Regions from separate parts of the Pseudomonas hygromyciniae genome, predicted to be linked through region 2. Evidence: riboswitches for the same ligand, from Rfam matches in the RefSeq annotation. Region 2 holds a riboswitch; each other region holds the start of a gene.

What was found. A riboswitch is a leader RNA that binds a small molecule or an ion and turns the genes downstream of it on or off. The one in region 2 is predicted to bind cobalamin.
Region 1: another riboswitch for cobalamin. It lies ahead of cobO (cob(I)yrinic acid a,c-diamide adenosyltransferase); the one in region 2 lies ahead of JTY93_RS13855 (CbtB domain-containing protein).
Region 3: another riboswitch for cobalamin. It lies ahead of JTY93_RS10035 (TonB-dependent receptor plug domain-containing protein); the one in region 2 lies ahead of JTY93_RS13855 (CbtB domain-containing protein).

What each region holds. Positions count from the first base shown of each region.
Region 1 is NZ_CP070506.1:1,656,111-1,666,128, reverse strand. Features, by position in the region: gene cobU (bifunctional adenosylcobinamide kinase/adenosylcobinamide-phosphate guanylyltransferase) at 1-186, opposite strand, end outside; gene JTY93_RS07315 (cobyric acid synthase) at 197-1,648, opposite strand; gene cobD (threonine-phosphate decarboxylase CobD) at 1,645-2,634, opposite strand; gene cbiB (adenosylcobinamide-phosphate synthase CbiB) at 2,627-3,535, opposite strand; gene bluB (5,6-dimethylbenzimidazole synthase) at 3,532-4,182, opposite strand; partial or broken gene JTY93_RS07295 (cobyrinic acid a,c-diamide synthase CobB) at 4,179-5,562, opposite strand; gene cobO (cob(I)yrinic acid a,c-diamide adenosyltransferase) at 5,559-6,170, opposite strand; cobalamin riboswitch at 6,251-6,498, opposite strand; partial or broken gene JTY93_RS07285 (PQQ-dependent sugar dehydrogenase) at 6,598-7,912, shown strand; gene JTY93_RS07280 (C40 family peptidase) at 8,048-8,587, opposite strand; gene JTY93_RS07275 (C40 family peptidase) at 8,732-9,361, opposite strand; gene hda (DnaA regulatory inactivator Hda) at 9,575-10,018, opposite strand, start outside.
Region 2 is NZ_CP070506.1:3,171,757-3,181,774, reverse strand. Features, by position in the region: gene metH (methionine synthase) at 1-2,815, opposite strand, end outside; gene JTY93_RS13880 (fatty acid cis/trans isomerase) at 2,981-5,272, shown strand; gene nfuA (Fe-S biogenesis protein NfuA) at 5,359-5,943, shown strand; gene cobM (precorrin-4 C(11)-methyltransferase) at 6,274-7,020, opposite strand; partial or broken gene JTY93_RS13865 (cobalamin biosynthesis protein) at 7,103-7,508, opposite strand; gene JTY93_RS13860 (CbtA family protein) at 7,505-8,206, opposite strand; gene JTY93_RS13855 (CbtB domain-containing protein) at 8,218-8,406, opposite strand; cobalamin riboswitch at 8,502-8,704, opposite strand; gene JTY93_RS13850 (M10 family metallopeptidase C-terminal domain-containing protein) at 8,876-9,169, shown strand; gene JTY93_RS13845 (hypothetical protein) at 9,366-9,872, opposite strand.
Region 3 is NZ_CP070506.1:2,293,381-2,303,398, forward strand. Features, by position in the region: gene JTY93_RS10035 (TonB-dependent receptor plug domain-containing protein) at 1-1,444, opposite strand, end outside; cobalamin riboswitch at 1,537-1,741, opposite strand; gene JTY93_RS10040 (histidine phosphatase family protein) at 1,844-2,395, shown strand; gene cobF (precorrin-6A synthase (deacetylating)) at 2,443-3,198, shown strand; gene JTY93_RS10050 (DcrB/PsbP domain-containing protein) at 3,350-3,934, opposite strand; gene JTY93_RS10055 (monovalent cation:proton antiporter-2 (CPA2) family protein) at 4,008-5,816, opposite strand; partial or broken gene JTY93_RS10060 (DUF726 domain-containing protein) at 5,998-7,573, shown strand; gene JTY93_RS10065 (Nramp family divalent metal transporter) at 7,687-9,006, shown strand; partial or broken gene JTY93_RS10070 (LysR family transcriptional regulator) at 9,008-9,941, opposite strand.

The sequences.
Region 1 (10,018 bases), 1.5 Mb from region 2:
CGGCTCTTCGATCAGGCCCCAATGGCTTGGGCGACGTTGGCGATGCAGGGCCACGCGCGCGTTCATTTCACCGTCCTGGGGTTGGCTGGTGGCGATATACGTGACAGACATGGCGCTGTCGCTGGCGAGTTTTTCAGCCAGGCGACTCTTGCCGGAACGGGCGCCGCCGAGGATCAGTTGCAACATGGTCAAACCCTCAAATGCCACATAACTGGCGCAGCAACCGGGTGTCCAGATGCTGCTCCACCAGGTCCGCCAGGCGCTCGATATCGCGCTCGCGCAAGCCGTGATAATCCACCTCCTGCACTTCCTGCAACCCGGCCCAACGCAGCAAGGCGCTGCATGCGGCGGGAGTCTCGAACAGACCGTGCAGATAGGTGCCGAGGATCTGCCCGTCATCGCTACAAGCACCGTCGCTGCGACCGTCATCCAAACGCACGGCTGGCTGCTCCAGGGCAGTACCTCGGGTCACGCCCGCATGGATCTCATAACCGCTGACTGGCGCATCTTCCAGCACCAGCCGGCCACGCACATTGCGCAATTGTTTCTCGGCTTCCAAGGTGGTGCTGAACGCCAGCAGGCCCAGGCCATCACTGGAGCCCGCAGTGCCTTCCAGGCCAAGCGGATCGTGGACTTGCTCGCCCAGCATCTGCAGGCCACCGCAGATACCCAGGACCTTGCCGCCATAGCGCAAGTGCCGGGCGATCGCACGGTCCCAGCCATTGGCGCGCAGGTAGGCCAAGTCGCTGCGCACGCTTTTCGAGCCGGGCAGGATGATCAGGTCAGCGGCAGGGATCGCCTGCCCCGGCCCGACAAACTGCAAATCCACCTGGGGATGCAGGCGCAGCGGGTCGAAGTCCGTGTGATTGCTGATGCGCGGCAATACCGGCACCACCACTTTGAGCACCTGCGCCGCCTTGTCGATCTGGCGCTGATCGATGCCATCCTCGGCTTCCAGGTGCAGGTCCATCACATAGGGCAGCACACCGACCACCGGTTTTCCGGTGCGCGCCTCAAGCCAGTCGAGGCCCGGTTGCAGCAGCGCGATATCGCCGCGAAAGCGGTTGATGATAAAACCCTTGACCCGCGCCTGCTCCGACGGCGATAGCAACTCCAACGTGCCAACCAGGTGGGCGAACACCCCGCCGCGATTGATATCGGCGATCAGCAGTACCGGGCAATCCACCGCTTCAGCGAACCCCATGTTGGCAATGTCATTGGCCCGCAGATTGATCTCGGCCGGAGAGCCCGCGCCTTCGACCATCACCACGGGGTAGGCCGCACTCAAACGCCCATGGGAGGCCAGCACCGCTTGCATGGCGATGGCCTTGTAGTCGTGATAGGCCACGGCATTCATGCTGGTTACCGCATGGCCATGGATGATGACCTGGGAGCCGGTGTCGCTGTTGGGCTTGAGCAGTACCGGGTTCATATCGGTGTGCGGCGCGAGGTTGGCGGCCTGGGCTTGCACGGCCTGGGCACGGCCGATCTCGCCACCTTCTGCCGTGACCGCACTGTTGAGCGCCATGTTCTGCGGTTTGAAGGGCACCACCGGCACGCCCTGGCGCACGACCCAGCGACACAGCGCGGTCACCAACGTGCTTTTGCCCGCGTCGGAGGTGGTGCCTTGCACCATCAAGGTGGTCATGAGGCGTGTTTCCAGGCAGTCAGGGCTTGTTCAAGGCGCAGCCAATCGGCGTCGGTCCCGGGCAGGCCAAAACGCAGACTGCTGTCGTGGACAAACAGGCGCAGCAGGATGCCGCGCTGGGCCATGAACTCATGCAACTGCTCGGCGCGATCGGCGATCAGCCACTGGAACAGCGCGCAGCCACCTTGTGGGCGCAGGCCATACTGATCCAGCAGGCTGAACAGGCGCTGGCTCGCTTCTTCGCAACGCTGGCGCTGATGGGCGTGGCCGGCGCTGTCGCGCAGGCAGACCTGCCCCAACTCCCGGGTCGGCCCGCTGACCGCCCACGGCCCGACCTGCTCGGCCAGCAGCTTGAGCAGCTTGCGTTCGGCCAGGACGAAGCCCAGGCGCACCCCGGCCAGGCCGAAAAACTTGCCGAACGAGCGCAACACAATCAACCCCACTTGGTTGGCCTGGCTCGCCAGGCTCAAGTGCGGGGTGTTGTCCATAAAGGCTTCATCCACTACCAGCCAGCCCCCGCGCTGGGCCAGCCGCGCATGCCAATCCAGCAGGCGCTGGGGGGTAAGGCTCAGGCCGGTTGGGTTATTGGGATTGACCACCACCAGCACGTCGAGGCTGTCGAGGAAGAAGTCGACTTCCTGCTCCAGCACCTCGCGCACGATATAGCCGGCGCGGCGCCAGGCCTCGGCATGCTCGGCATAGCACGGCGACAGCACGCCGACCTTGCCCGCTCGGCGCAGGCGCGGCAGCAACTGGATCGCCGCCTGGGAGCCCGGCACCGGTAACACCTGGGCCGCGCCGTAATAGTCGCAGGCGGCCTGCTCCAGACCATCATCGTTCTCTGGCAAACGTGCCCAGGCCCGTAATGGGATGGGCGGGATTGGCCAGGGCCAGGGCGCGAGGCCACTGGACAGGTCCAACCAATCTTCCTGGGCGATGCCGTACTGCATCGCGGCTTTGCGCAGCCGGCCACCATGTTCAAGCATAGAATTGCGCCCCCGCGCACAGGATCAACACCCACAACCACACGCCGCGCTGCACCAGTTGCCAGCCACGCTCGATGGAATCGGCATCGGCCGGTGGTCCTTCGCCGAGGACCGGACGCTGGTGCAGCTCACCGTGATAAATCGCCGCACCGCCCAACTCGACGCCCAGGGCGCCAGCACCGGCGGCCATCACCGGGCCGGCATTCGGGCTGTCCCAGGTCGGGCCCTGTCGGCGCCAGCATTTGAGCGCCAGGCGCGTTTTGCCGAGCACGGCGTAGGTCAACGCCACCAGGCGCGCGGGAATGTAATTAAGCAGATCGTCAATTTTCGCCGCCGCCCAGCCGAAGCGTTCAAAGCGTTCGTTGCGATAGCCCCACATGGCATCCAGGGTATTGCTCAGGCGGTACAGCACCACGCCCGGCACCCCGGCCACGACAAACCAGAACAGCGCGGCGAACACCGCGTCGCTGCCGTTTTCCAGCACCGACTCGGTGGCGGCGCGCGCCACTTCAGTGCTGTCCAATTCGCTGGTCTGGCGGCTGACCAGGTAACTGACGCGCGTGCGTGCCTCGTCCAGATCCCCACTGCGCAGGGCCTGGGCCACCGGCAACACGTGCTCACCCAGGCTGCGCATGCCCAGGGCCAGGTACAACGCGAGGATCTCGATCACCCAGCCAACGTAAGGCGCCCAGGACAAGGCCGTGGCCAGCAAGGTCAGCGGTATCACGGTGATAAACCATGCGCTCACGCCATGGCTGCGCCAGCCGCGACCTGCGGAGTTGAAACGCTGCTCGATGCGCTCGGCAAAATTGCCGAACGCCACCAGCGGATGCCAGCGCCTGGGCTCGCCCAGCAGCGCATCCAGCGCCACTGCAGCGACACTCAGCAAGGCCACACTCATTGATTCACTCCCCAATAGTTCTCATACAGCATGTCACTCAGCGGACGCGGTTCGGTCCAGCCTTCGAGTTGCAACATCGGTGCCGGGTAGAACGCCGTCACCGGGCCCAGGCACAGTACGGCCAGCGGCTTGGCGCCGGGCGGCAGGCCCAGCAGGTCGGCCAGGTCCTGGGGTTCGAACAACGACACCCAGCCCATGCCCAGGCCTTCGGCGCGGGAGGCCAGCCACAGATTCTGGATCGCGCAGGACAGCGAGGCCAGGTCCATTTCCGGCAACGTGCGCCGCCCGAAAATATGCCGCTCACGATCATCCATCAACGCCGCCACCAACACCTCGGCGCAGTCGTTGATGCCTTCGACCTTGAGCTTCATAAAGTCGTCCGAACGCTCGCCAAGGGCAGCCGCGGTGCGTAGGCGTTCTGCTTCCACCAACTGCTGGATCTGCCCACGCAGGTTGCGGTCGCTGATACGGATAAAGCGCCACGGCTGCATCAGGCCGACGCTGGGGGCCTGGTGAGCGGCTTGCAGCAGGCGATGCAAGAGCTCGGGGGCGACAGTGCCGCCACTGAAGTGGCGCATATCACGGCGTTCGGCGATGGCGCGGTAGATGGCCTGGCGTTCGGCTGCGGGGAAGGCGTTGTCGGTCATGACCCTATCGCGGGCAAGCCCGCTCCTACATTTGCAATGCAATCCCCTGTGGGCGCTGGCTTGCCGGCGATAGCGGCGTCCCGCTCAGGCGCAAAAAGCGCGGCCACCGCAACCGGGTTCGACGGGAAATAAAAGTGCACATAGGAGGCCGTCATCCGCCCCTGGCGATACACCGCCTCGGCGCCGCGCCCACCATTGGGGCTCAGGCCTCGGGCAATCGGCTGCCATTGCGTGCTGGTCAGGGAGTGATGATAGGTATGGCCGCGCAGCACGCCTTCCGGCAATTCCACCGTTTGCAGGGCCAGGGCCGCCAGGCGTTTCTGCATGACCGCATCGCCTTGCAACAGCCCCAGCAGTTCGGCGCGAGTGCCCTCGACATCGGTCAATGAGTCGAGCAAATAGAGCATGCCGCCACATTCGGCCAACAACGGCTTACCTGCGCCGTGGTGGGCGCGGATCGCCTGCAGCATCGCGGTGTTTTGCGACAACGCCTGATGATGCAGCTCCGGGTAGCCACCGGGCAGATAGAGGCTGTCGGCGTCGGGCAACACGCGGTCATGGATCGGCGAGAAGAAATGCAATTGGGCGCCCATCGCCCGCAGCAAGTCGAGGCTCGCACCATAGGTGAAGGCAAAGGCTTCATCCCGGGCCACGGCAATCCGCACGCCGGCCAGCAGTGGCTCGGCCGAGATCACCTCGGGCGCGGCGAACTCCACCGGCGGTGGCAGCGCTACCTCGCAACTGCCGGCCAGGGCTTCGGCGGCCGCATCCAGGCGCAGGTCCAGGTCATTCAACTCGCTGGCCTGCACCAGGCCCAGGTGGCGGCTCGGCAGTTCGATCCCGGTTTCCCGGGACAGCGCGCCGTACCAGCGCAGGCCTTCGGTCAGGCTGCCTTCGAGCAATTGCGCGTGGCGCACGGTCCCGACGCGGTTGGCCAAGACCCCGGCGAACGGCAGGTCCGCCTGGTAACGCGCCAGCCCCAGCGCCAGGGCGCCAAAGGTCTGGGCCATGGCGGTGCCGTCGATCACCGCCAGTACCGGCACGCCAAAGTGGCGCGCCAGGTCGGCGCTGGAGGGGGGTGCCGTCGAAAAGGCCCATCACGCCCTCGATCAGGATCAGGTCCGCCTCCCCCGCTGCTTCCCACAGCAAACGGCGACTTTCCTGCTCGCCCACCATCCACATGTCCAATTGATAGACCGGCGCGCCGCTGGCGCGCTCATGGATCATCGGGTCAAGAAAGTCCGGGCCGCATTTGAACACCCGGACCTTGCGCCCTAGGTTGCGGTGCAAACGGGCCAGGGCGGCGGTGACGGTAGTCTTGCCCTGGCCTGACGCCGGCGCGGCGATCAGCACGGCAGGGCAATGGCGCGGCTGGTTCAAAGTTCGATGCCTTTCTGTGCCTTGATACCGGCCTGGAACGCGTGCTTGAGCATGCCCATTTCGGTGACGGTGTCGGCCATTTCAATCAGCTCTGGCTTGGCGCCGCGACCGGTGACCAGCACGTGCTGCATCGGTGGCCGGGCTTGCAGGTCGCTCAACACCTGGTCCAGGTCGAGATAACCGTGCTTGAGCGCAATGTTCAGCTCATCCAGCACCACCAGGCCGATGGACGGATCCTGCAACATTTCCCGGGAGACTTTCCAGGCCGCTTCGGCGGCGGCGATATCGCGCTGGCGGTCCTGGGTTTCCCAGGTAAAGCCCTCGCCCATCACGTGGAACCGTACCTGTTCGGGGAAGCGGCGGAAGAACAACTCTTCACCGGTACTGTTGCGCCCCTTGATGAACTGCACCACGCCACATTGCATACCGTGGCCCATGGCGCGGGCGAGCATGCCGAAGGCCGAGCTGCTTTTGCCTTTGCCATTGCCGGTCAATACCAGCAGCAAACCGCATTCATTCGGTGAATTGGCAATGCGCTCGTCAATCACCGCTTTTTTGCGCAGCATGCGCGCCAGGTGGCGTTCGTCACGATCAGGGGAATCAGTCATGGCAGCTCTCCGTTGGGGCTGGACAAAAACGGCGGGCAGGAAAAGACAATCTCTATGAAGCCAAGCATCGCCCACCGTGATGCTGTTGGATGAATCAGGCCGGTCTCCGGGCTCATGAGTGGCGCCCTGTTGACCAGGGCGGGCCGACGATGCGCCTTCCCATATCGCACGCGATACAGTGGCAAAAGCAGCGTCTTGACTCATTTACCGTTGCGGGGGCAGCGCCGGGATCGTGGCCGCACTGTAGAAAAGTGCGCGCACTCACCGGCTTCCCTGTTTCACTCGGTCGACGCGTACGTCACAGAGCACCTGAAACAAGCGGCGAAGGTTAGTGGGTTGGGGGTACAGCGTCAATTAAAGCCGGCCACGCACTTGAACCATCGCCACGCACCGTACCTCTATGACTACAGGCATTGAGGAGAAAAACATGCACAAGACCCGACTCGCCGTACTGATCATGGCCGCAGGCGCACTCGCCGCCTGCGGGGAAAGCTCAACCTTGCAGGTCTCCGACGGCACCGGGCCCTCGCCCAAGTTGCCGGAACCGAACAAAACCCTGATCCCCACCGTCAACATCGCCCCCGCCATTGGCTGGCCCGATGGCGCCAAGCCCCAGGCCGCCGCCGGTACCCAGGTCGGCGCCTTCGCCGAAGGCCTGGACCACCCGCGCTGGCTGTATGTATTGCCCAATGGCGACGTGCTGGTGGCCGAGACCAACGCGCCGCCCAAGCCGGATGACTCCAAGGGCATTCGCGGCTGGGTCATGGAAAAGGTCATGGGCCGCGCCGGCGCAGGTGTGCCCAGCCCGAACCGCATCACCCTGTTGCGCGATGCCGACCATGATGGCGTGGCGGAAACCCGTACGGTCTTCCTGGAGAACCTCAACTCGCCGTTTGGCATGACCCTGGTGGGCAACGATCTGTATGTGGCCGATTCGGACAAGCTGCTGCGCTTCCCCTATCAACCGGGGGAAACCGCGATCAAGGCGCCAGGCACCAAGGTCATCGACCTGCCGGGCGGCCCGCTGAACCACCACTGGACGAAAAACGTGGTGGCCAGCAAGGATGGCAGCAAGTTGTATGTGAGCGTGGGCTCTAACAGCAACGTCGGCGAAAACGGCTTGGAAGCCGAACAGGGCCGCGCTGCGATCTGGGAAGTCGATCGGGCCAGCGGCAAACAGCGGATTTTTGCCTCCGGGCTGCGCAATCCCAATGGCATGGCCTGGGAGCCGCAAAGCGGCAAGCTGTGGACGGCGGTCAACGAGCGCGATGAAATCGGCAGCGATCTGGTGCCGGACTACATCACCTCGGTCAAGGATGGCGGCTTCTATGGCTGGCCGTTCAGTTACTACGGCCAACATGTGGATGTACGGGTCACGCCGCAGGACCCGGACCTGGTAGCCAAGGCCATTGCGCCAGACTACGCCGTCGGGCCACACACTGCGTCCCTAGGACTGACCTTCGCTGAAGGTAATACGCTGCCGGCACAATTTAGCCATGGCGCGTTTATCGGCCAGCATGGTTCGTGGAATCGCAAGCCGCACAGTGGCTACAAGGTGATCTTTGTGCCATTTGAGGGGGGCAAGCCGAAGGGGCAACCGGTGGATGTGCTGACCGGCTTTCTCAACAGTGATGAGAAAGCCATGGGCCGGCCGGTGGGTGTGGTGATCGATCAGCAGGGCGGGTTGTTGGTGGCGGATGATGTGGGGGAATAAGGTGTGGCGGGTGTCGGCTGCTAAATAGCAGGACTCGACAACACCACAAAACCAATGTGGGAGCGGGCTTGCTCGCGAAAGCGGTGGATCAGTCAGTACATCTGTTACTGATTCACCGCTTTCGCGAGCAAGCCCGCTCCCACATTTTTGATCGGTGCAGGTCTTAAGGGTTACGCGCCAGATGCTCGGCCGGCAACACGCGCTTGGCGCTCAGGTAGGCATTCTGCCAATAGGCCTTGGACAGGGTATCAAGCTTCACCGTACCGCCGGTTTGTGGCGCATGGACGAAGCGCCCTTCACCCACATAGATCCCGGCATGGCTAACCTGGGAGCCACCGCCCGTGGCGAAAAACAGCAGGTCGCCGGTTTGCAGCGCATCTTCACGCACGTCCTGGGCACGCATCACGATCAACTCGCGGGTGGTGCGCGGCAGCGAGATGCCAGCGGCATCGCGGTAGACAAAACCAATCAGGCCGCTGCAATCAAACCCCGAGTCCGGCGTGTTGCCGCCCCAGCGGTAAGGCGTGCCGACCAGGCCCAAGGCGCGAAACAGCACATCTTCGGCAACCGGCGAAAAGTTCTGGGTGGTGTAGTTGAATACCGGCTTGGGCTTGACGGCCACAGGCGCAGGTGAAGGACGGCTGGCGCAGGCACTGAGCAGCGCGGCGCAAACAAGAAGAATTAGGCGGGCCGAGGTCGACATGGGCAGAACAATCCTGATCTGGATGCGGCTTTCGCTGCCGAACGCTGAAAACTAGACCGCGCAAGCAAGCTCGCGCGGTCTGGTTCGCAACAATATCTCAGGATTCTAGCGCTTACGCGTCAAACTTCAAGTATCACTTTAAGTTTACTTGCGGGCGGTAACGCTAGTGGGGGCCATCGCCAGTGCGCGCTTGGCTTCGATGAAGGTCTTGCTCCAGTAGCTGTCGCCCAACTTATCAACCCGTACCCCACCGCTACGGCGGCTGCTGGAGTGGATGAACTGGTCATCGCCCAAGTAAATACCGGCGTGGCTGACACGCCCACGGCCATTGGTACTGAAGAAAAGCAGATCACCGGGCTTGAGGTTGTTTCGTGCGACCAACGGTGCATCCACGTTGATCATTTCGCGGGTGGAGCGCGGCAGGTTCATGCCGGCTTCTTCACGAAACAGATAGCCGATAAAGCCACTGCAGTCGAAGCCGGCTTCAGAGGTACCACCGAAACGGTAGCGGGTACCGATCAGGGACATGCCACGTTCGAGGATGCTGTCGGCCAGCAGCGGCAACTGATAAGGCTTGCTGTCGGCGAACTGGGCCAGTTCTTTTTCGGTCGCTACCTCTTCTTCATAAACAGAAGAAGACTGTGCTGCGACGAATTTGGCTTGATGCTGTTGTTGCGGCTTTTGCTGCTCAACCACCTGCTGGGGGTGGGTGGCGCAACCAAACAACAGGGTTACGAGTGCGAGAGGCACGAGGGGTGCGAAGCGATTTAGCATGGGCACGACCGTGGCTGATATGTAAAGAAGCCGAGACTATGCCTTCTATGACATCGATTTGCAAATTCAATCGTGATCTATGTGACTTCTTGTTTGACCTATGTCATCTAAGCCCTTAAACCCCATTTAGACCCTTTTGCGTGGCCAGAGCGGCCCAAACGCAGGTTTTCTGGCGCCTGGAATTTGCCAAGAGCCACGGTTTCAAAGGGCTGGCTACCAGCCGAGGGTTTCTTTGAGGAAGGGGATGGTGAGCTTGCGCTGGGCTTGCAAGGAGGCCTGGTCGAGCTGTTCGAGCAGGTCGAACAATGCGCTCATGCTGCGGGTGCCACGGGTGAGGATGAAATGCCCGACTTCATCGGTCAGGTGCAGACCACGGCGCGAGGCACGCAGCTGCAAGGCGCGCAATTTGTCTTCATCGGACAATGGGCGCATCTGGAAGATCAGCGCCAGGGTCAGTCGTGACTTGAGGTCAGCCAGCTTGACCGGCAATTCCCGAGGCGAGGTAGACGCAGCAATCAGCAGGCGCCGGCCACTGTCGCGCAGGCGGTTGAACAAATGGAACAGTGCTTCTTCCCAATCCGCCCTGCCAGCGACCGCTTGCAGATCATCCAGGCAAACCAATTCGTATTGCTCGAGGTTGTCGAGGATGCCGATGCC
Region 2 (10,018 bases):
TGTCCAGCACCTTGGCCCCGGTAAAGGTCGGCACTACCGGGGTGTAGGTGCTCCAGTCGAACTGTGGCTTCTTGGCGATGGCCGCCGCGTAGCTCAGGCGCTCGGTGCGGGCGCTGCGGTTGGACGTGCGCTCACGCACGTCGATGTATTCCAGGCGGGTCTTCTCGACAAACCCGGCCTTGAGTTCCTTGGACAGCAACTGAGTCGCCACGCCCACTGCGCGGGAGGCATCGGTGACGTAGATCACTGCGTCGTTGCTGTACTTGGGCTCGATCTTCACCGCCGTGTGCGCCTTGGAGGTGGTGGCGCCACCGATCATCAAGGGCAGGTGGAAATTCTGGCGCTGCATCTCGCGGGCCACGTGCACCATTTCATCCAGGGACGGCGTGATCAGCCCGGACAGGCCGATGATGTCGCACTTCTGTTCCTTGGCCACTTGCAGAATTTTCTCGGCCGGGACCATCACGCCCAGGTCGACAATGTCGTAGCCGTTGCAACCCAGAACCACGCCGACAATGTTCTTGCCGATGTCGTGCACGTCGCCCTTGACCGTGGCCATGAGGATCTTGCCCTTGGCTTCCGGCTTGTCGCCCTTTTCCAGTTCGATAAATGGAATCAAGTGGGCCACGGCCTGCTTCATCACCCGCGCGGATTTCACCACCTGGGGCAGGAACATTTTGCCGGCGCCGAACAGGTCGCCGACGATGTTCATGCCGGACATCAGCGGGCCTTCGATCACCTCGATCGGGCGTGCGAAGGACAGCCGCGATTCTTCGGTATCTTCAACGATATGGGTGGTGATGCCCTTGACCAGCGCGTGTTCCAGGCGCTTGTTGACGTCCCAGCCACGCCACTCCTCGGTCTCGGCTTCCTTGACGCTGCCATCGCCCTTGTACTTGTCGGCGATGGCGAGGAGGGCGTCGGTGCCTTCCGGGGTGCGGTTGAGCACCACGTCTTCGACGGCGTCACGCAGTTCGGCGGGAATCTGGTCGTAGATTTCCAACTGGCCGGCGTTGACGATGCCCATGGTCAAGCCGTTGCGGATCGCATACAGCAGGAACACCGAGTGGATCGCCTCGCGCACCGGGTTGTTGCCCCGGAACGAGAACGACACGTTGGACACGCCGCCGGAGGTCAGTGCGTACGGCAGCTCATCGCGGATGTAGGCGCAAGCGTTGATAAAGTCCACGGCATAGTTGTTGTGCTCTTCGATGCCGGTCGCCACGGCGAAGATGTTCGGGTCGAAGATGATGTCTTGCGGCGGGAAGCCCACTTCATTGACCAGAATGTCGTAGGAGCGCTTGCAGATCTCTTTTTTGCGCGCCTCGGTGTCGGCCTGGCCGGCTTCGTCGAACGCCATCACCACCACCGCCGCGCCGTAGCGCTTGCACAGTTTGGCGTGATGGATGAACTGCTCGACGCCTTCCTTCATGCTGATGGAGTTGACGATGCCCTTGCCCTGGATGCACTTGAGGCCGGCCTCGATCACTTCCCACTTGGAGGAGTCGATCATGATCGGTACCCGGGAGATATCCGGCTCGCCGGCAATCAGATTGAGGAAGGTCACCATGGCCTTCTTCGAATCGAGCATGCCCTCGTCCATGTTGATATCGATCACCTGGGCGCCGGCTTCCACCTGTTGCAGGGCGACTTCCAGGGCTTCGGTGTAGTTGTCTTCGCGAATCAGCCGGGCGAACTTGGCCGAGCCGGTAATGTTGGTACGCTCGCCGACGTTGACGAACAACGACTGGCGATCGATGGTGAACGGTTCCAGGCCCGACAGGCGGCAGGCCTTGGGGATGTCCGGGATCGGGCGCGGCGCATAGCCGGCCACGGCCTTGGCGATGGCCTCGATATGCCCAGGCGTGGTGCCGCAGCAGCCGCCGACGATATTGAGGAAACCGCTCTGGGCAAACTCTTCGATGACCTTGGCGGTTTGCGAGGGCAGTTCGTCGTACTCGCCGAATTCGTTGGGCAGGCCGGCGTTGGGGTGGGCAGACACGTAGGTGTCGGCCTTGTTCGACAGCTCTTCAAGGTACGGCCGCAACTCACTGGCGCCCAGGGCGCAGTTCAAACCCACGGAAATCGGCTTGGCGTGGGCGATGGAGTTCCAGAACGCCTCGGTGGTCTGGCCCGACAGGGTGCGCCCGGACGCGTCGGTGATGGTGCCGGAAATCATGATCGGCAGCTCGACGCCAAGCTCTTCATACACGCCCTGCACGGCGAAGATCGCCGCCTTGGCGTTGAGGGTGTCGAAGATGGTTTCGATGAGGATCATGTCCGCACCGCCTTCGATCAGGCCTTTGGTGGCCTCGGTGTAGTTCTCCACCAGTTCATCGAAGGTCACGTTGCGGTAGCCGGGGTTGTTCACGTCGGGCGACAGCGAGCAGGTGCGGCTGGTCGGGCCGAGCACGCCGGCGACAAAGCGCGGCTTGTCCGGGGTTTCCAGGGTCTTGGCGTCGGCGACCTTACGCGCCAGGCGCGCGCCTTCCAGGTTCAGCTCATAGGCCAGCGCCTCCATGCCGTAGTCGGCCTGGGACACCTGGGTGGCGTTGAAGGTGTTGGTTTCGAGGATATCGGCGCCGGCATCCAGGTACGCCTTCTCGATCCCGCCGATCACGTCCGGGCGAGTCAGGATCAGCAGGTCGTTGTTGCCCTTGACGTCGCTCGGCCAGTCGGCGAAGCGTTTGCCACGGTAGTCCTCTTCCTCCAGCTTGTAGCTCTGGATCATCGTGCCCATACCGCCATCGAGGATCAGGATGCGTTCCTTGAGGGCTTGCTGGAGGGCTTGCAGGCGAGTGCTACGATCGGACATGGGACTACTCTAATCAGGCATTACGGAGGGCGTGGATCATAGCAAACCTGTGCGCTTTTAGAGCATGCCAGGGTTTTGCATGAATATCGCTCATGTTGATGGGGTGCCGACATCGGTAGAATCGCAGCAATTTTTCAGCGCACGCATTGAATCGGGACCGGATACATGTCACTTCGCCTCATTACCAGCGCCGCCTTGGCGCTGGTCGCCTGTATCGCACAGGCCAACGGACCCGCCCCGGCGATTTCCTATACCCGCGACATTCAACCGATCTTCACCGAGAAATGCGTGGCTTGCCATGCCTGCTATGACTCTGCCTGCCAGCTCAACCTGGGCAGTGGCGAAGGCGCGGCACGCGGCGCAAGCAAAGCGCCGGTGTATGACGGCGAGCGCAGCCAGGCGGCGCAGCCGACCCGGTTGTTTTATGACGCCTTTGGCAAGGCCGCCTGGCAACGCCAGGGCTTTGCCTCGGTACTGGATGCCCAGGGCACCCAGGCTGCGATGATGGCGCGCATGCTGGAGCTGGGCCATAACACCCCCTTGGCACCCAATGCCAAGTTGCCCGATGACATTGTGCTGGGCCTGAACCGCCAGAACATGTGCCCGCTGCCGGGGGAGTTCGACGCCTACGCAGGCGCGCACCCCAAGGAAGGCATGCCCCTGGCCGTCACTGGGCTGACCGACCAGCAATACCAGACCCTGCAACGCTGGCTCGCGTCCGGCGCGCCGATTGATGAGCAAGGCCTGGCGCCCAATGCCCAGGAAGCCTTGCAGGTGCAGCAATGGGAAAACCTGCTGAACCAGCCCGGTGCCCGCGAAAGCCTGGTGGCGCGCTGGTTGTTCGAGCATTTGTTCCTTGCCCATATCTATTTCGAAGGCGGTGAGCCGGGGCATTACTTCCAATGGGTGCGCTCGCGTACGCCCAGCGGCCAGCCGATCGACCTGATCAACACCCGTCGCCCCAATGACGACCCGGGCACCCAGGTGTACTACCGCCTGTGGCCGGTACAAGGGGTGATCGTGCACAAGACCCACATTACCTACCCGTTCAGCGCGGCGAAGATGGCGCGGATCAAGTCGCTGTTCTATAGCGGCGACTGGCAGGTCACGGCGCTGCCGGGCTACGGCCCTGGCCGCCGGGCCAACCCGTTCGAAACCTTCGAGGCGATCCCGGCCAAGGCGCGTTACCAGTTCATGCTCGATAACGCTGAATACTTCGTACGTACCTTTATCCGCGGGCCAGTGTGCCGTGGGCAGATCGCCACGGACGTGATCCGCGACAACTTCTGGACCCTGTTCCAGGACCCGGACCACGACCTGTACATCACCGATGCGCGTTATCGCGGCCAGGCTACGCCGTTGCTGGCGATGCCGGGGCAGAACGATGATGTCGGCAGTGTGTTGAGCCTGTGGCTGGCCTATCGCGACAAGCGCAATGAATACGAGGCCCTGCGTCGCGATAACTACGCGCACTTGCCGGCGCCAGGTTGGTCCACCCTGTGGGCCGGTAACGACAATGCGTTGCTGAGCATTTTCCGCCATTTCGACAGCGCCTCGGTGACCAAGGGCCTGATTGGCGAGGTGCCGCAGACGATGTGGCTGTTCGATTTCCCGTTGCTTGAGCGCACCTATTACCAGTTGGCGGTCAATTTCGACGTGTTCGGCAATGTCTCGCACCAGGCCCAGACCCGCCTGTACTTTGACCTGATCCGCAATGGCGCCGAGCAGAACTTCCTGCGCCTGATGCCTGCAGACTCGCGGGATGGGTTCCTCGATGACTGGTACCAGAACAGCGGTAAGGTCAAGTTGTGGCTGGACTATGAAGCTATCGACAACGACAAGCCAACCGGCCTGAGGCTGGATGAGAAGGACCCCAAGCGCGACTTTGCCAACCAATTGCTCGCCCGTTATGGCGGTTTGAATGCCAGCCCCGACCCGATCAACCGCTGTATCAGCGCCTACTGCTCGCGCCCCGGTATCGATCCGCAACTGCGCGATGCCGAGCAGAGCCTCAGTCGCCTGGTTTCCAGACCGGCGGCCGGGTTGAAGGTGATCGAGCAACTGCCGGAAGCCACCTTGCTGCGTATCCAGACCCGCAGCGGCCAGCGCGAGGTCTACAGCCTGCTGCGCAACCGTGCCCACAGCAACGTGGCGTTCATGCTGGGCGAGGCCTATCGCTATCAGCCGGGCCTGGATACCTTGACGATCTACCCAGGTGTGCTCAGCAGCTACCCCAACTTCATCTTCAACGTGCCGGCCGAGGATGTACCAGAGTTCGTCGAAGACATGGAGTTGGCCAGGGATACCAAGCGCTTTGAGCGGATTGTCGAGCGCTGGGGCATTCGCCGCAGTCACCCGCAGTTCTGGGAGTACTTCCACGACATGTCGCAATACCTGCACGAAACCACGCCGGCGGAAGAGGGTGTGCTGGATATGAACCGCTACGAGAACCTGTAGATGTGGATTTGCCTGACAAAAATACTAGGACTTTGTGCCGTCGCGGCGATTGGCGTAAACTGCCGCCAAGCCTGTGAGGAGTTCCCATGACTGCCATAACCATTACCGACGCCGCCCACGATTATCTGGCCGATCTGCTATCTAAGCAGAACACCCCGGGCATCGGCATCCGCGTCTTCATTACCCAGCCTGGCACCCAGTACGCAGAGACGTGCATTGCCTACTGCAAGCCGGGGGAAGAGAAGCCTGAAGACACCGCCCTGGGGCTCAAGAGCTTCACCGCGTATATCGATGCCTTCAGCGAAGCCTTCCCTGACGACGCCGTGGTCGACTACGCCACGGACCGCATGGGGGGCCAACTGACCATCAAGGCGCCTAACGCCAAGGTGCCGAACGTCAATGCCGACAGCCCGGTCAACGAGCGCATCAATTACTACCTGCAAACCGAGATCAATCCGGGCCTGGCCAGCCATGGCGGGCAGGTCAGCCTGATCGACGTGGTGGATGACGGTATCGCCGTCCTCAAGTTCGGTGGCGGCTGCCAGGGCTGCGGCCAGGCTGACGTGACCTTGCGTGAAGGTATCGAGCGTACACTGCTGGAGCGGATTCCCGAGCTCAAGGGCGTACGTGACGTGACCGACCATACGCAGAAAGAAAACGCCTACTACTAAGGCGTTCGCTGCAAACAAAAACGGCGCCCGTGAGCGCCGTTTTTTATTGATTTAAATTAATGAGTTGCACGAGCTATCTAACAAAGAGAATCAACTGTGGGAGCTGGCTTGCCTGCGATGACGGTGCGCCAGGCGACTTATCTATCGACTGTTTCACCGCTATCGCAGCATCGGTATCTACACAACTTTGCCGCAACACCTAAATCCAGGCAGATAGCGCAGTTGTGGCAAGCCCGCTCGCCACGGAGGAGTTCGTCAGTTTCTGAAAGTTGTGTAGATACCTATGGCTATCGCAGGCAAGCCAGCTCCCACACAGTGTCTTGCGCGGTGTCAGGGCCGGTAGAGGTGGGCGTGGCCTGCACGATACAATGAGGATTCGCTAAAGCTGTCACTGGCCAACACCCGTCCCACCACAATCAGCGCGGTGCGCCTGAAACCCTTCGCCGCGACTTTTTCGACAATATCCGCCAAGGTGCCAATCGCCCAATCCTGATCCGGCCAAGTCGCCCGGTGCACCACGGCTATTGGGCAGTCTGCACCGTAATGGGGTAACAGTTCGCTGACGATCTTCTGCAGATGATTGACCCCCAAGTGCACCGCCATGGTCGTGCCATGGCTGGCCAGGCTGTCGAAGGCTTCACCCGCCGGCATCGTGGTTTTATCGGCATAGCGGGTCAGGATCACGCTTTGGGCGATATCCGGCAGGGTCAACTCGGTCTCCAGCAAGGCTGCACAAGCGGCCACCGCCGTGACGCCTGGAATGATCTGGAAGGCAATCCCCAACTCGCGCAAACGGCGGATTTGCTCGCCAATGGCCCCATACAGGCTCGGGTCGCCTGAATGTACCCGCGCCACGTCCTGGCCTTTTTCATGGGCGTCCTTGATCAGGTCAATGATCTGCTCCAGGTGCAATTCGGCGCTGTTGACCACTTTTTCAGCCTGATGGCCTTCGAGCACAGCGGCGGGTACCAGGGAGCCGGCATAGATAATCACCGGGCAACTGCGGATCAGCCGCTGGCCCTTGACGGTAATCAGTTCCGGATCGCCGGGGCCGGCGCCGATGAAGTAGACGGTCATGGGGACATTCCTGTGAAAAAGCGGGTGAGGCGGGCTGTAGATGAAGACCGCTCATGATCAGGGTGGGGGGATTATCGGGAATTCATCCGGCACACGCCAATGCAAAGGTGGCTTGCGGGCTCTTTTTGGCGCGGGATCAGCAGCCGGGCGGGGCGCTGGGCCAGGCGTTCGGCCAGCGCCAGGGCGGCGCTTTCGGCGATGCCGTAGCAGCCGGTGTGGGCAAAGGCGACAGCGGACCGGTGACTCAGTTGCGCCGCGTGGCTCGCCAGGTGCTCGGCACTGAAAAACTGTAGCGGTAAACCCAGGTCGGCTGCCAGCGCCAGTAATCCGGGCTCATTCTGCTTGCGGTCGATACTGGCCAGCGCGGTGATTTGGCGAGGGTTGATGCCCGCGCCAGCCAAGGCCGCATTGAACAGCGCCGATAACGCCTCGACGCTGCAACCGCTCTGGCAACCCAGGCCGACCACCAGGGTCGGCGTAGTGTTCATGCCGAGTACTGATCGTCGCGATTACGCCGGAACCACCAGGCGCTGATCAGGCCCAGGGCCAGCCAGAACGCGACGTTGGTCAACTGCGACGCGATCTTGAACTGCGCTTCCAGGGCTTCTGGGGCGAGCATCGAGTGCACTTGCGGTTGTGGTGCGCCGATCACATGGGGCACGGCCAGGATCGCGATGCCAAGGATCTTCAGCAGCCAGTTGCGGCCAAACACGATCAGCGCAATGCCGGCGGCGGTGGAGGCTGCGGTGCCGATCCACCAGACCTGCCGTTGCGCCAGGTCCGCCGCAGCGGTGCCGGGCAGTTCCGGGGGCAGGCCAAGGGTCGGCGCCAAGACAAAGGTCGCATAGCCGGCCAGGCCCCAGAGCAAGCCCTGGGCGGTGCGGGTCGGGGCACGCAGGGTGTAGAGGCCGGCGAGCATCAGCGCAAAACCTACGGCGACCACCAGGTTAGCGCCGGTGTTAGACAGCACGCGCTGCCAGCCATCTTCCGGCTCCCAGGCTTGGGCGTCGTGGCTGTGGGCCGCAGCGCCAGGCGCATGCTCATGCGCCTGGGTCGCGACCGGGGCGTTTTCGAAGGTTTCCGCCTGCAGAATCAGCGGCGCCACCCAGAAACTTTGCAGCAGGGTCAGTAACAGGGCGGCCAGCAGGCCGCTGAAACCTGCGGTTTGCGCAATTCGCTTGATCATGGCAGCAGGTCTCAATGGCACGGGAAGGCGGCGCTGTGGCGCGTATCGTGGGCGGCGTTGTGGACGGCCTCGATATGCGAAAATCCGGCGAAATACACCAGGCACGCGCCGAGGATCGACGCACCGATGGCGGCGGTCAGGCGTTGGCTCAGGGTGGCGGTGTGGCTGGCGGAGTGCGAGGTGCTGCTGATGATCGACATGGCGCGTCCCTTTCGAGTGTCAGGGTGGTACGAGCGCATGAAAACCCCGCGAGCCAGGCACGCAGGGTTCTGAACAGCGCCCGCCCACCGCGGGTTTGTTATCTGATTTTCGGGCCGGTCTCCGGGCTTGCGAGGGACACTGGGTCATAAAAGCATCGCCTTCCCATGCCGCTAGGCACAGTGGATCTGATACTTCGCTCGCTTACCGTTGCGGGGGCAGCACCGGACTGTCATGCAGGCATGGGTCACCGGTTTCCCGTTTCACCCTGTGAAGGGCACCTGAAACAAGATGTGTAGGAGAGCATGGCCAGGGTGATTCCGTCAATTGAGCGAGTGCACACGCGCAGAAAAGTGCTGAGTTCGATGCCCGGTTCATAAAAAAAATATGAACAGATATTCGTCTGTTGCCGAAATATAAAAAAATATCTTCTGAGCATATATGTAACTGCACCGGTTCTAGGCGCGATAGTTGGGTGGTGTCGCGCGCAAACGGTTTGCTAGCGTCGCTTCAAGAACTAATAGCGACAAGATCGACATTTCGACCCTGCTGAGCAAAGCCGGAATCGACAAACTGACGTTCGTCCGCAAACTGTCTGGCAAAGCGGGTGAGACCTTTCTGGACTACAACCGCAGCAAAAATCAGTCGACATTGGCCATCGACCTGACGGGGAAGGGGTGTTTCGACTTTTTCGTCAGAAGTCATGGCCCGATCAATCCGCCCGATCTCATCACCAAGGCTGCGGGCGCACAGCACTACACCTGACGAATTGAGATCCAGGGCAGTGAGCAAGGCCGCTGGTCGCGCGCCTTGCCCGTTGTACATGCACTGCGCGATCCGTTCTCCAACCCTATCCTGTCTGGTTTTATGGGGTTGGTATTCCCCTGCAAGGGATGTTTGCAGTTTCGTCAGGCCTATCGATTGCTGGTGGGACAGGTGCCTGGCTGATCAGGTTTTATCCTTAGGATACAAATCTGATTCTAGGCTTGTTAGGCAGCCTGTTGATCAGGGAGTCAAGGTTGGCATGATCGAACCTTTGGTCTTGCAATCCTCGCCCATCCCAAGTGAAACCAACTCCGATATCCAACTCGTTAAGCAGGCGAGAACGGTTGAGAAGTTCCTTGGCAACTGCTGACGCGTGTGTAGAAAAGGTTCGAGTGGTAGGCAGCAGGCCGGCGGCTTCTTTCAATTCATTGAAGTTAACGTACTTGTCACCGGCCCCTGCTGCGTACTCATTAAAATGGTTCTTCACCTCTTGGAGTAGACGCTTGTTGCTGTAGGACGAAGGAGAGCGCACTTGAGATGATGCCCTCGGTGTCGCACGCGTTGTGCGATTGCTGCCGCTGGTGTCATCCGTCCATTGGTTCTGGGCAGTGTCGGTTTTAGCGGGGATTTGCTGGTTGCGGTTGTCGCCCAGCGTGAGGGGCGGGGTGTAGATGCTATTGGGTTGAAGTATTGAAAGTGTCATGACAGATCCTCGAATGTATTGCTGTATTGGGCGCTCACCGCAATTGCACTCCTGTAGCAGTGCCGACAGGGCTGCAACTGGACGAGCCGATAGGTGTGTGGCGCTCGCAACAAATCCGTTCCTCGTCGAGATGCGCAAAGTCATAC
Region 3 (10,018 bases), 880 kb from region 2:
TGAACTCGCGGTCGGCCAGCAGGCCCTTGTAGTCCAGGCCCAGCTCGGCGTTGCGGCTTTTCTCCGGCTTGAGGTTGCGGTTGCCGAGCTCGTCGCCGGGTTCGTTGACGAACAGTTGCTCGGCATTGGGCAGCTTGTAGGCCGTACCGTACTGGCCGCGCAGGGCCCAGTTGGCGTTGAGGTCGTAGAGCGAGGTGAGCATGCCGACTGTGGCGCTGTCGCCGCCGCTCATGGTTTCGTGGCGCACGCCAAGGCTCGGGTGCCAGTCGGGCAGGGCGTCGATCTGCGGGCGCAACTGGGTGTACAAGGCGTGGGCTTCGGCCTTGTTGTTATCGATGACCAGCACGTCGTCCTGGCCCTTGAACCACTGGTTGTCGGAACCGAACACCAGCACATGGCCGCCCGCAAGCTCGGCCTTGCCTTCGGCCTGCACGCCCCAGTCGGTAAAGCCCCAGTAGTCGTTGTGATTGCGCACCACGGTGCCGCCGTTGGCGGTGTTGTTGATCCGTGAGTAGCGGGTATCCCAGTCGTTGATATGGCCCTTGACGAAGTAGCTCAGCCGCTCGTTGATGCTCTGTTCGAAGGTCGCCGTGGCAATTTGCTGCACGCGGTCGTTGGTGGTCTTGCGGTTGTGGGTGGCGCGGGCGAAGTCCAGGTTGGCGTCGGTGTACTGGTAAAACAGCTCCAGGCGCGAGTCATCGCCCAAGGACTGGATGGCCTTGGCGCCGAGTGTGGTGACTTCGTAGGAGCGTTTCTTGTCAGTGACGTTGCTCATGTCGCGGTTGCGAAACGGCTGGTAGCCCTCGGACACGTTATGGCTGACATAGGCCAGCAAGCCCAGGTCGCCCAGGCCATTGCTGAAAATTCGCTCGGCCCGGGCGTCGCCGGTGGTACCGCCAAAGGTATCGACGCCCAGGTTGGTTTCGCCGGATACGTCGCGCGTCTGCGGGCTGCGGGTGACGATGTTGATGACCCCCGCCACGGCCTGGGTGCCGAACAGCAGGCTCTGGCCGCCCTTGAGCACTTCGATGCGTTCCACGGCGTTGGCCGGCAAGGTATCCAGGTACAGGCCACCGTACAGGCGGTTGTTCAGGCGTACGCCGTCGAGCAGGATCAGGGTGTCGTCATTGCGCCCGCCCAACAGGGAATAGGTGCCGTAGTCGAACGGGCCGTTTTTCGGGGCCACGTAGAAACCGGGGATGAACATCTGCATCGCCCGCGTGATATCGGCACTGGGGCCGGCGCGTTCGATCTGTTCGCGGGTGACGATCTCGACTTTGCTGCCGTATTGGGCCATGTCGGCGACGGTGGTGGATTCCACCGACGGCGCGGAAACGGTCTGTGCCTTGAGTTCCAGGGCGCTATTGTCAGCGAGTAGCAGGGGACTGAACAGACAACCCAACAGCAAGGTTGGGCCAGAAGTGACGCCGCGTTGAAAAATCATAGTCTTCTCGAAAAGTATCTTCGCAGAAGCACGCAGGAGAAGGTATCGAGCACACGCCAATACCGGCCCATGCCCGCCCACCGCAGGATTTTGCCAAACAGAAATTCCAGGCCGGTCTCCGGGCTCTCGCGTATCGAACCCTTCACCTTCCCATGGCGTTCTAGCCACAGTGGTGTGTCGAAGGGGTCACGCGAATACCGTTGCGGGGGCAGCACCGGACTTGCTCGATCGAGCGTACCGGTTTCCCGTTTCACCCCATGCACGGCGGCATGAGGCACCTGAAACAGGGCGGCATCTGAACATTCCAGCAACCGTTGGTCAACTTCTCTAGTGGTCGAACCGGTGGGTCTGGATCGTTGTAATATGTTTGCTTCGCTTGATCACCAGAGCCGCACGTCCATGCAGAGCACCCGATTGACGCTGATTTGCCATGGTGCGACACGTGCGCAAAAGCGTGGGCATTTCGCCCTTGATGAAGCCTTGGAAACGCCGCCGTCGCCCTTGAGTCTGGCCGCACGTTTCAAAAAAGCGCCACGCCTGTTGTGCGGGCCTGAGACCAGGACCCGGCAAACGGCGACGCTGTTCGGTGAGCACGCGACGATTGATGACGGGTTGCGCGATATGGATGTCGGTCATTGGCGCGGCCTGGATATCAATGACATCGACCGCGACGAACTGACGACCTGGCTCACCGACAGCGCCAGCGCGCCTCATTGTGGCGAGTCAGTGCTGCAGTTGTGCGAGCGCGTCAGCCAGTGGCTGGAAAACCTCACAGCGCAGCCCGGCCATGTGCTGGCGGTGACGCACCCATCGGTGATTCGTGCCGCTTTGCTTCATGTCATGCAAGCACCCATCGCTATGTTTTACCTGATTGATGTGGAGCCGCTGTCGTCCACCGAACTGCACTTCAACAACGTCTGGCGTCTGCGCCTGGAAACGCACAAGACCTGATCGGCGCGAACATGGCAAAATCCCGGCCCCGCACAGAGAACACCCCCATGAAAAAAATCCTGATCATCGGCATTGGCGCCGGCAACCCCGACTACATCACGATGCAGGCGGTGAAAGCGCTTAACCGCACCGACGTGTTTTTCCTGATGGACAAGGGCCAGAGCAAGGACAAGCTGATCGACCTGCGCCGGGAAATCTGCCAGACCTATATCGACGCCGGGCATGCCTACCGCTTTGTCGAAGCCGACTGCCCCGAGCGTGTGCGCGGCGAGATCGACTACACCACGGCGGTGCAGGATCTGAACCGCGACAAGCAGCAGACGTTCGAGCGGATGATCAACGAACACATGGCCGACGGTGAAGTGGGCGCTTTCCTGGCTTGGGGCGATCCGGCGTTGTACGACAGCACGATCCGTATCCTGCAGGCGATCCTGGCCAGTGGCAGCTGCGTGTTTGAGTTCGAGGTCATCCCCGGGATCACCAGCGTCCAGGTTCTGGCGGCCCAGCATAAGGTGCCATTGAACCGCATCGGCCGCTCCATCGAGATCACCACCGGGCGCCGGCTGGCGGCGGGGCAGGCCAGTGATGCCGATACGCTGGTGGTGATGCTGGATGCCGAGGACTCTTACCGGAGCGCGGATCAGCAGATGGACATCTACTGGGGCGCTTACCTGGGTACGCCGGATGAAATCCTGATCAGCGGCAAGGTGGCCGAAGTGGCCGGGGAAATCGAGCGCGTGCGCAAGGCGGCGCGCGAGGCCAATGGCTGGATCATGGATACTTACCTGCTGCGCAAGCCTTAGGCGTTCTGGCTGTTGGAATGCAATCAAAAAAATGTGGGAGCGGGCTTGCTCGCGAAAGCGGCGGATCAGTCAGTCGATGTATTGACTGACACACCGCTTTCGCGAGCAAGCCCGCTCCCACATTGGATGTTTGTTGTTTGACCTGGCGGGGTTATTTGCCGCTGGTGATCTGCCTTACCAGCAACTCATGCCCCTTCACATCGTCCGCCCGGGAAATGGCCTGGATCACCAGCAACCGGTTGCCAGAGCCGGCGAGGAAGGTCGAGTTCAAGGTCTTGCCGCCGCCCATTTTGGCGGTGCCATCGACCTGGCGCAGGCCCACGCCCTTGATCAGCAGTTTCTTCTGCGCCAGTTTTTTGTAGTCCGGCAGGCTGGTGCCTACGTCCTTTAGGAAACCTTCAACCGCGCTATCAAGAAACTGCGGTTCGTTGTCCTGCAGGTCGATGCCGTCATTGCGCAAGGTCTGGGCCACCACCACCACGCTTTTTGTCGCCTGGTTGATATACATCGTGCCGTTGGCGCCAGCGGTGCCCTGGGCTTGTGCGCCTGGGGGCAAGGCGTCGGCGACATAGCCTTTGGGCAGGGTGAACGTGAACTTGCCGTCCAGGGTCGAGACGATCTGGAAGTCATCCGGCGGCGCTGCGGCCGGCTTGGCGGCCGCGAACAGCGGGCTGGCGCCCAGGCTGACGGTCAGCGCCAGGGCCAGGCGGGCGGCGGTTTTGCTGAGGCTGAGCATGAGGTCTTCCAATGGGTGAACGAAATTGCGGCATATTCTGTCAGAAAATTCGCAATTTCGTTCAGGTCCATCCTCAGACCTTCCCGGACTCTTCCTCAAGGCGGTCCATTTCAAACAAACGGGCCAGTTCGGCACGGGATTCCTGGGCCGACTGCATCACCTTGGCTGCATCGTCATACACCGCGTGCTGGGCGGTCAGCAGTTGCAGGTCGTGATGCTTGAAGCGGTTGATCCGCGCATCGGCCTGGGCCTCGCTCAGGCCCAGGCCGACCAAGGTGCGGCGGCTCATTTCCAGGCTGGAGTAGAAAGTTTCGCGCACCGGTGACGCGTCCAGGTCCACCAGACGATGCACGTGCTGGCGGTTACGGGCACGGGCGATGATTTTCATGTGCGGGTAGAGGTTGCGCACCAGCTCGGCGGTCTTGATGTTGATTTCCGGGTCATCCATGGCGATGACCACGTACTCGGCCTGGTCGACCTTCGCGGCATGCAGGATTTCCGGGCGCTGGGGATCACCGTAAAACACCGGCATGCCGCCGAAACTGCGGGTCAGCTCGATGGTTTCCACCGAGGTGTCGAGGGCGATAAACGAGATGTTCTGGGCCCGCAGGATCCGCGCCACGATCTGGCCCATACGGCCCATGCCCGCGATCACCACCCGGGGCGCGTCGCTCTCGATGGCGCGGTACTCTTCTGGCACTTCCACCGGTTTGGTCTTGGGTCGAAACAGCTTGGGGCACAGCAGCAACAGCAGCGGGGTGAGGGCCATCGACAGGGTGATGGTCAGCACTAACACGTCGTACAGGTGCGGAGCGAACAGGCCCTGGTCGCGGCCGATCTTGAACACCACGAAGGCAAACTCACCACCGGCCGCCAGCACCACACCCAGGCGCACTGCGCTCTCGCGGTTGAGTTCGCCGACCATCTGCCCGACCGCGTACAGCAGCGGCAACTTGATAGCGATCAGCAGCAGGGTCAGCCCCAGCACCACAAAGGGCGTGCTTAACAACAGGCCGATATTGGCGCCCATGCCCACGCTGATAAAGAACAGCCCCAGCAACAGGCCTTTGAACGGCTCGATTTGTGATTCCAGCTCGTGGCGGTATTCGGAGTCGGCCAGCAGCAGGCCGGCGAGGAACGCGCCGAGGGCCATGGACACCCCCACCAGTTCCATCAGCCAGGCCGTGCCGATCACCACCAGCAGCGCGGTGGCGGTGGATACTTCGCGAAGGCCGGTCTTGGCGACGATGCGAAACACCGGGCGCAGCAAGTAGCGACCGCCGATGATCACCACGGCGATGCTGCCCAATACCTGCAAACCGTGGTTCAGGTCCTGGGCGGCGGTGGTGGTGTGGTCGCTGCCGGCCAGCAGCGGCACCATGGCAATCAGTGGGATCGCCGCGATGTCCTGGAACAGCAGGATCGCAAAGGCCAGGCGTCCGTGGGGGCTGTTCAGCTCCTTGCGTTCGGCCAGGCTTTGCAGGCCGAAGGCAGTGGAGGACAGCGCCAGCCCCAGACCCAGCACAATCGCGCTGTTCCATGACTGGCCAAATGCCCAGAGCGCCACTGCGCCCATCACCATGGCGGTCAACAACACTTGCGCCAGGCCTACGCCAAACACCGCCTTGCGCATCACCCACAGGCGTTTGGGCGACAGTTCCAGGCCAATGATGAACAGCAACAACACCACGCCCAGCTCGGAGAACTGCGCGACGCTTTGCGGGTTGCCCACCAGGCCCAGTACCGAAGGGCCGATGATCACACCGGCGAACAGATAGCCCAGCACCGCCCCCAATTGCAGGCGCTTGGCCAGGGGGACGGTCAGTACGGCGGCCAACAGGAACACCACGGCCGCTTGTAACAGGTTGCCTTCATGGGGCATCGCTTACTCCAGGATCTTTGAGGCGAATCGATAGGGCGCTATTAGAACGCGGTTTGGCGATTTTGAATCTGAATTTTTACTAAACCATGGCCAGCGGGTGGCTCGGTCATCAGTAGGTTGCTGTCGACAGCCATCCACGCTGTTACTATCGCCCTCCGCCGTCACCAAGAGCCAGCGCCTCATGCAACATCAGTGGGATGAAATGCACCGCACCCGCAAGCCCTCGTTCGTGCTGTGCGGCGAGCCCCAGGGGCAGGTGCTCAATCTCTATGTCCATGGTTATTCCGCGTTTTTCAACCAGCAACAGTTGGCCAGTTTCCAGGCGCAACTGGCGGGGATCGAAGGCTCGACCAACCTGATGCTGTTCTGGCCGGCCGGGCATTTCCTGGAAAACCTGTTCGCCCCCTTCAAGGACATCATTGCCTCGATGCTCGGCGGCGGCACCCTGGGCGCGGCGACCGTGGGCCTGGGCAAGGCGGTGGGCTATTTTCTCGACCACTACAAAAGTGTCGAGGCGCGGGTGGACGAAGTGGCCAGGACGCTGCTGGAGGAGCTGGCCAACTACCTGCATGCCGAGTCGATCGAGGTGCGCCAGATCAACCTGATCGGCCATTCCCTGGGCGCTCGCCTGCTGGTCAAGAGCTTGCTGGCCAACCCGGAGCTGGCCCGGGAGCTGCCGCTCAATCACCTGTTGTTGATGGGCGGCGCGATTTGCACCTCCAGCCCCTGGGAGCAGGTCTCGGCGCCGCTCAAGGGGCGGGTGATCAACTGTCATTCCAGCAAGGACTGGGCCCTGGCGCTCAAGCCCGATGCCGAGCGCTGCATTGGCCGTTACGCCATTCCCCTGACCCCGTCCCTCAAGGGCAAAGTGACCAACGTGCATCTGGTCACCTTCGATCACGCCGCCTACTGGCCGCAGTTGAAGACCGTGGTGCAGTACACCGACTTGCTGCACGAACGCCGCGGCATGATCCGTGCCGACCAGCGCAGCGCCGAGGTGCGCTTTGCCGAAGAAGACGTGGACCTGTTGCCGGTGCTGCGTCAGGCCCGGGCGCCTGAGTTGCAGTTTCTCGCCGAACTGATGGCCGCCAAGCGCAGTGCGACCATCGATGCCCAGGTGCGCGACCCATTGCGCCTCGCCATCGAGTTGCAGCGCATGGGCGGTGACAGCTTTATGAACCTGGCCCGTGGGCATGGGGGTGAGTTATCGCCAGTTGGCCCAGGATGTGGCCCTGCGCGTTGGTCTGAAGTTTGACCAGCCCATCGACAGCGTGGCCCTGGTGACCCTGGAAGAGCGGGTCGCCGAAACCCTGATCGAGCAGTACAAAGACAAACTCAGCCTGGCCGACCGCGCGGTGTTCGAGGCCGAACTCAGGGCCGCGGCGCAAAAGGAGCAGGGCTTTTTCAACCGATTCGATGTCGGCCGTTCGGCCACCACGGCCTTGAGCGGCACGGCGCTGGCCGGTTTGACCGGGTTCATTGTGCGGCGCGGTGCGGCCACGGCGATTCCGGTGGTGGGGCAGGCGTTGGCGGCGGCTATGCTGCTGGTGAGCGGGGTGCGGGCGTTTTCGGGGCCGGCGTATTCCATCACTACCCTGGCGGTGCTGGTGCTGGGAGTGATTCGCCAGCGTATGGAACGTGAGGCGCTGAATCAGGAAATGGATCTGGTGATGCAGGTGGTCGAGGCGTTTGATCTCCGTGGCGAGGGGGCTTGTCCCCCGTTGGGCTGCGTAGCAGCCCCAGTAAGCCTCACCTAGATTTGTCAGATAGACCGAGATAGCAGGTTTTGGGGCTGCTGCGCAGCCCAGCGGGGGACAAGCCCCCTCGCCACCGGTAACACCGATACCCATATATTTGCCTGGTACCCAACGTGAAATTCAGCCTGCCGAAAATTGCCACCGCACCGTTCTGCCCACCGGAAGTGGCGGGCACCATCCCCGTCGATCCCCGTGCGCCGTTTTTCAAACGGGTGCTGCAGTTTGCCGGCCCTGGCCTGCTGATCTCCATTGGCTACATGGACCCTGGCAACTGGGCCACGGCCATCGAGGCCGGGTCGCGCTACGGCTACAACTTGCTGTTTGTGGTGTTGCTCGCCAGCCTGGCGGGGATGGCGGTGCAGTGCCTGTGTTCGCGGCTGGGCATCGCCACCGGCAAGGACCTGGCGCAGTTGTGCCGCGAACGCTACAGCCAGCGTTCAGCGCGCACCCAATGGGTGCTGGCGGAAATCTCGATCATCGCCACCGACCTGGCCGAAGTGCTCGGCTGCGCCCTGGCGTTCCACCTGCTGCTGGGGGTGTCGCTGACCACCGGCATTGTCATCACCGCCTTTGACACGCTGCTGATCCTGGCTCTGCAAAACCGTGGCTTCCGGCGCCTGGAAGCGATCATGCTGGCGCTGGTGGCGACCATCGGTGTGTGTTTCTTCGTCGAACTGGTGTTGATCAAGCCTTATTGGCCGGATGTCATGCGCGGTTTCACGCCGTCCCTCTCGGCGATCAGTGATGCGGCGCCGCTCTATCTGGCCATCGGCATTCTCGGGGCCACCGTGATGCCCCATAACCTGTACCTGCACACCTCGATTGTGCAAACCCGCCTGTTCGGCAAGGACCTGGCCAGCCGCCAGGACGCGGTCAAGCTCGCACGCATCGATACCATCGGCTCCCTGGCCCTGGCCCTGCTGGTCAACTCGGCGATCCTGGTGCTGGCGGCTGCGGCGTTCCACCAGAGCGGCCATACCGAGGTGGTCGAAATCCAGGACGCCTACCACCTGCTGGACCCGCTGGTGGGCGGTGCGTTTGCCAGCATCCTGTTCGGCATTGCCTTGCTGGCGTCCGGGCAAAGCTCGACCTTCACCGGCACCATCGCCGGCCAGGTGATCATGGAGGGCTACCTCAACCTGCGGATTCCCTGCTGGCAACGCCGCCTGATCACCCGTGGCCTGGCGCTGATCCCGGCGTTCCTCGGGGTGTGGTTGATGGGTGACGATGCCATTGGCAAATTGCTGGTCCTCAGCCAGGTGGTGCTCAGCCTGCAGTTGCCCTTTGCCTTGTACCCGCTGATCCGCATGACCGGCGACCGGCAATTGATGGGGCCGTTCGTCAATCGCCTGCCCACCCGGATCCTGGCCTGGAGTCTGTTCAGCGTGATCAGCGGCGCCAATGCCTGGTTGATCGGCCAGTGGCTGTTCTGATTCAGCGGTCCCAGTAGGGCACGCTGCCGAAGCGTTCGACAAAAAAGTCGATGACCGTGCGTACCTTCACCGACAACCGCCGGCTGCCGGGCCACAGGGGCGGCAATCTGCTGCGGCTCCAGGGTGGTTGCCACTTCGTAGTCGGTCAGTACCGCCTGCAAACGCCCGGCGCGCAGGCTGTCGCCGATCAGCCAGGAAGGAAACACCACGAACCCCAGGCCTTGTTCGGCAGCGCGTGCCAGGGTGTCGGCGTGGTTGCCGGTGATCGGGCCCTTGACCGTGTAGGGCGCCCAGTCGCCCTGTTCGTGGCGAAAGAACCAACGTTGCTGGCCGTTCACGCCCTTGTACGCCAGACACTGGTGGTTGAGCAGCTCATCGGGATGGCGCGGCGTGCCGCAGCGCGCCAGGTACTCGGGGCTGGCGGCGATCCGGTAGCGCTGGGGCGCAAAAATGCGCGCCTGCATCCCGGAATCGTTGAGCACGCCGATACGGAACAGCAGGTCGGCGCCTTCCTGTAGGGGGTCGACGTAGGTGTCGGTCTGCTGGATATCCAGTTGCAGCTTGGGATAACGCTGGCACAACTCGGCCAGCCAGGGCGACAGGTGCCGCTGGCCGAACACCATGGGCGCATTGATCCGCACCAGGCCGCTGGGTTCGCTTTCCTGTTCTTGCAGGGCCTGCCCGGCCTCTTCCAGTTGTTGCAGCATCAGGCGCGCATGATGCCCGAGCAAACGCCCGGCTTCCGTGGGGCTGACCGCACGGGTGTGCCGGTAGAGCAATTGCTGGCTCAGGGCCTGTTCCATCAACTGGATCTGCCGGGAAATGGAGGAGGGCGCCAGGCCCTCGCGGCGTGCGACTTCAGAGAAACTGCCGTGGTCGAGCACCGCCACAAACAGACGCAGCGCCTTGAAACTCAACTCGTTGAAGCCCTGCATGATCACTCCGTGCTGTGCGCATTGCGCAAAGGTGTTGTCGGCATGCTCCCATTTATCGCACAGCAGGGCTACCGGAT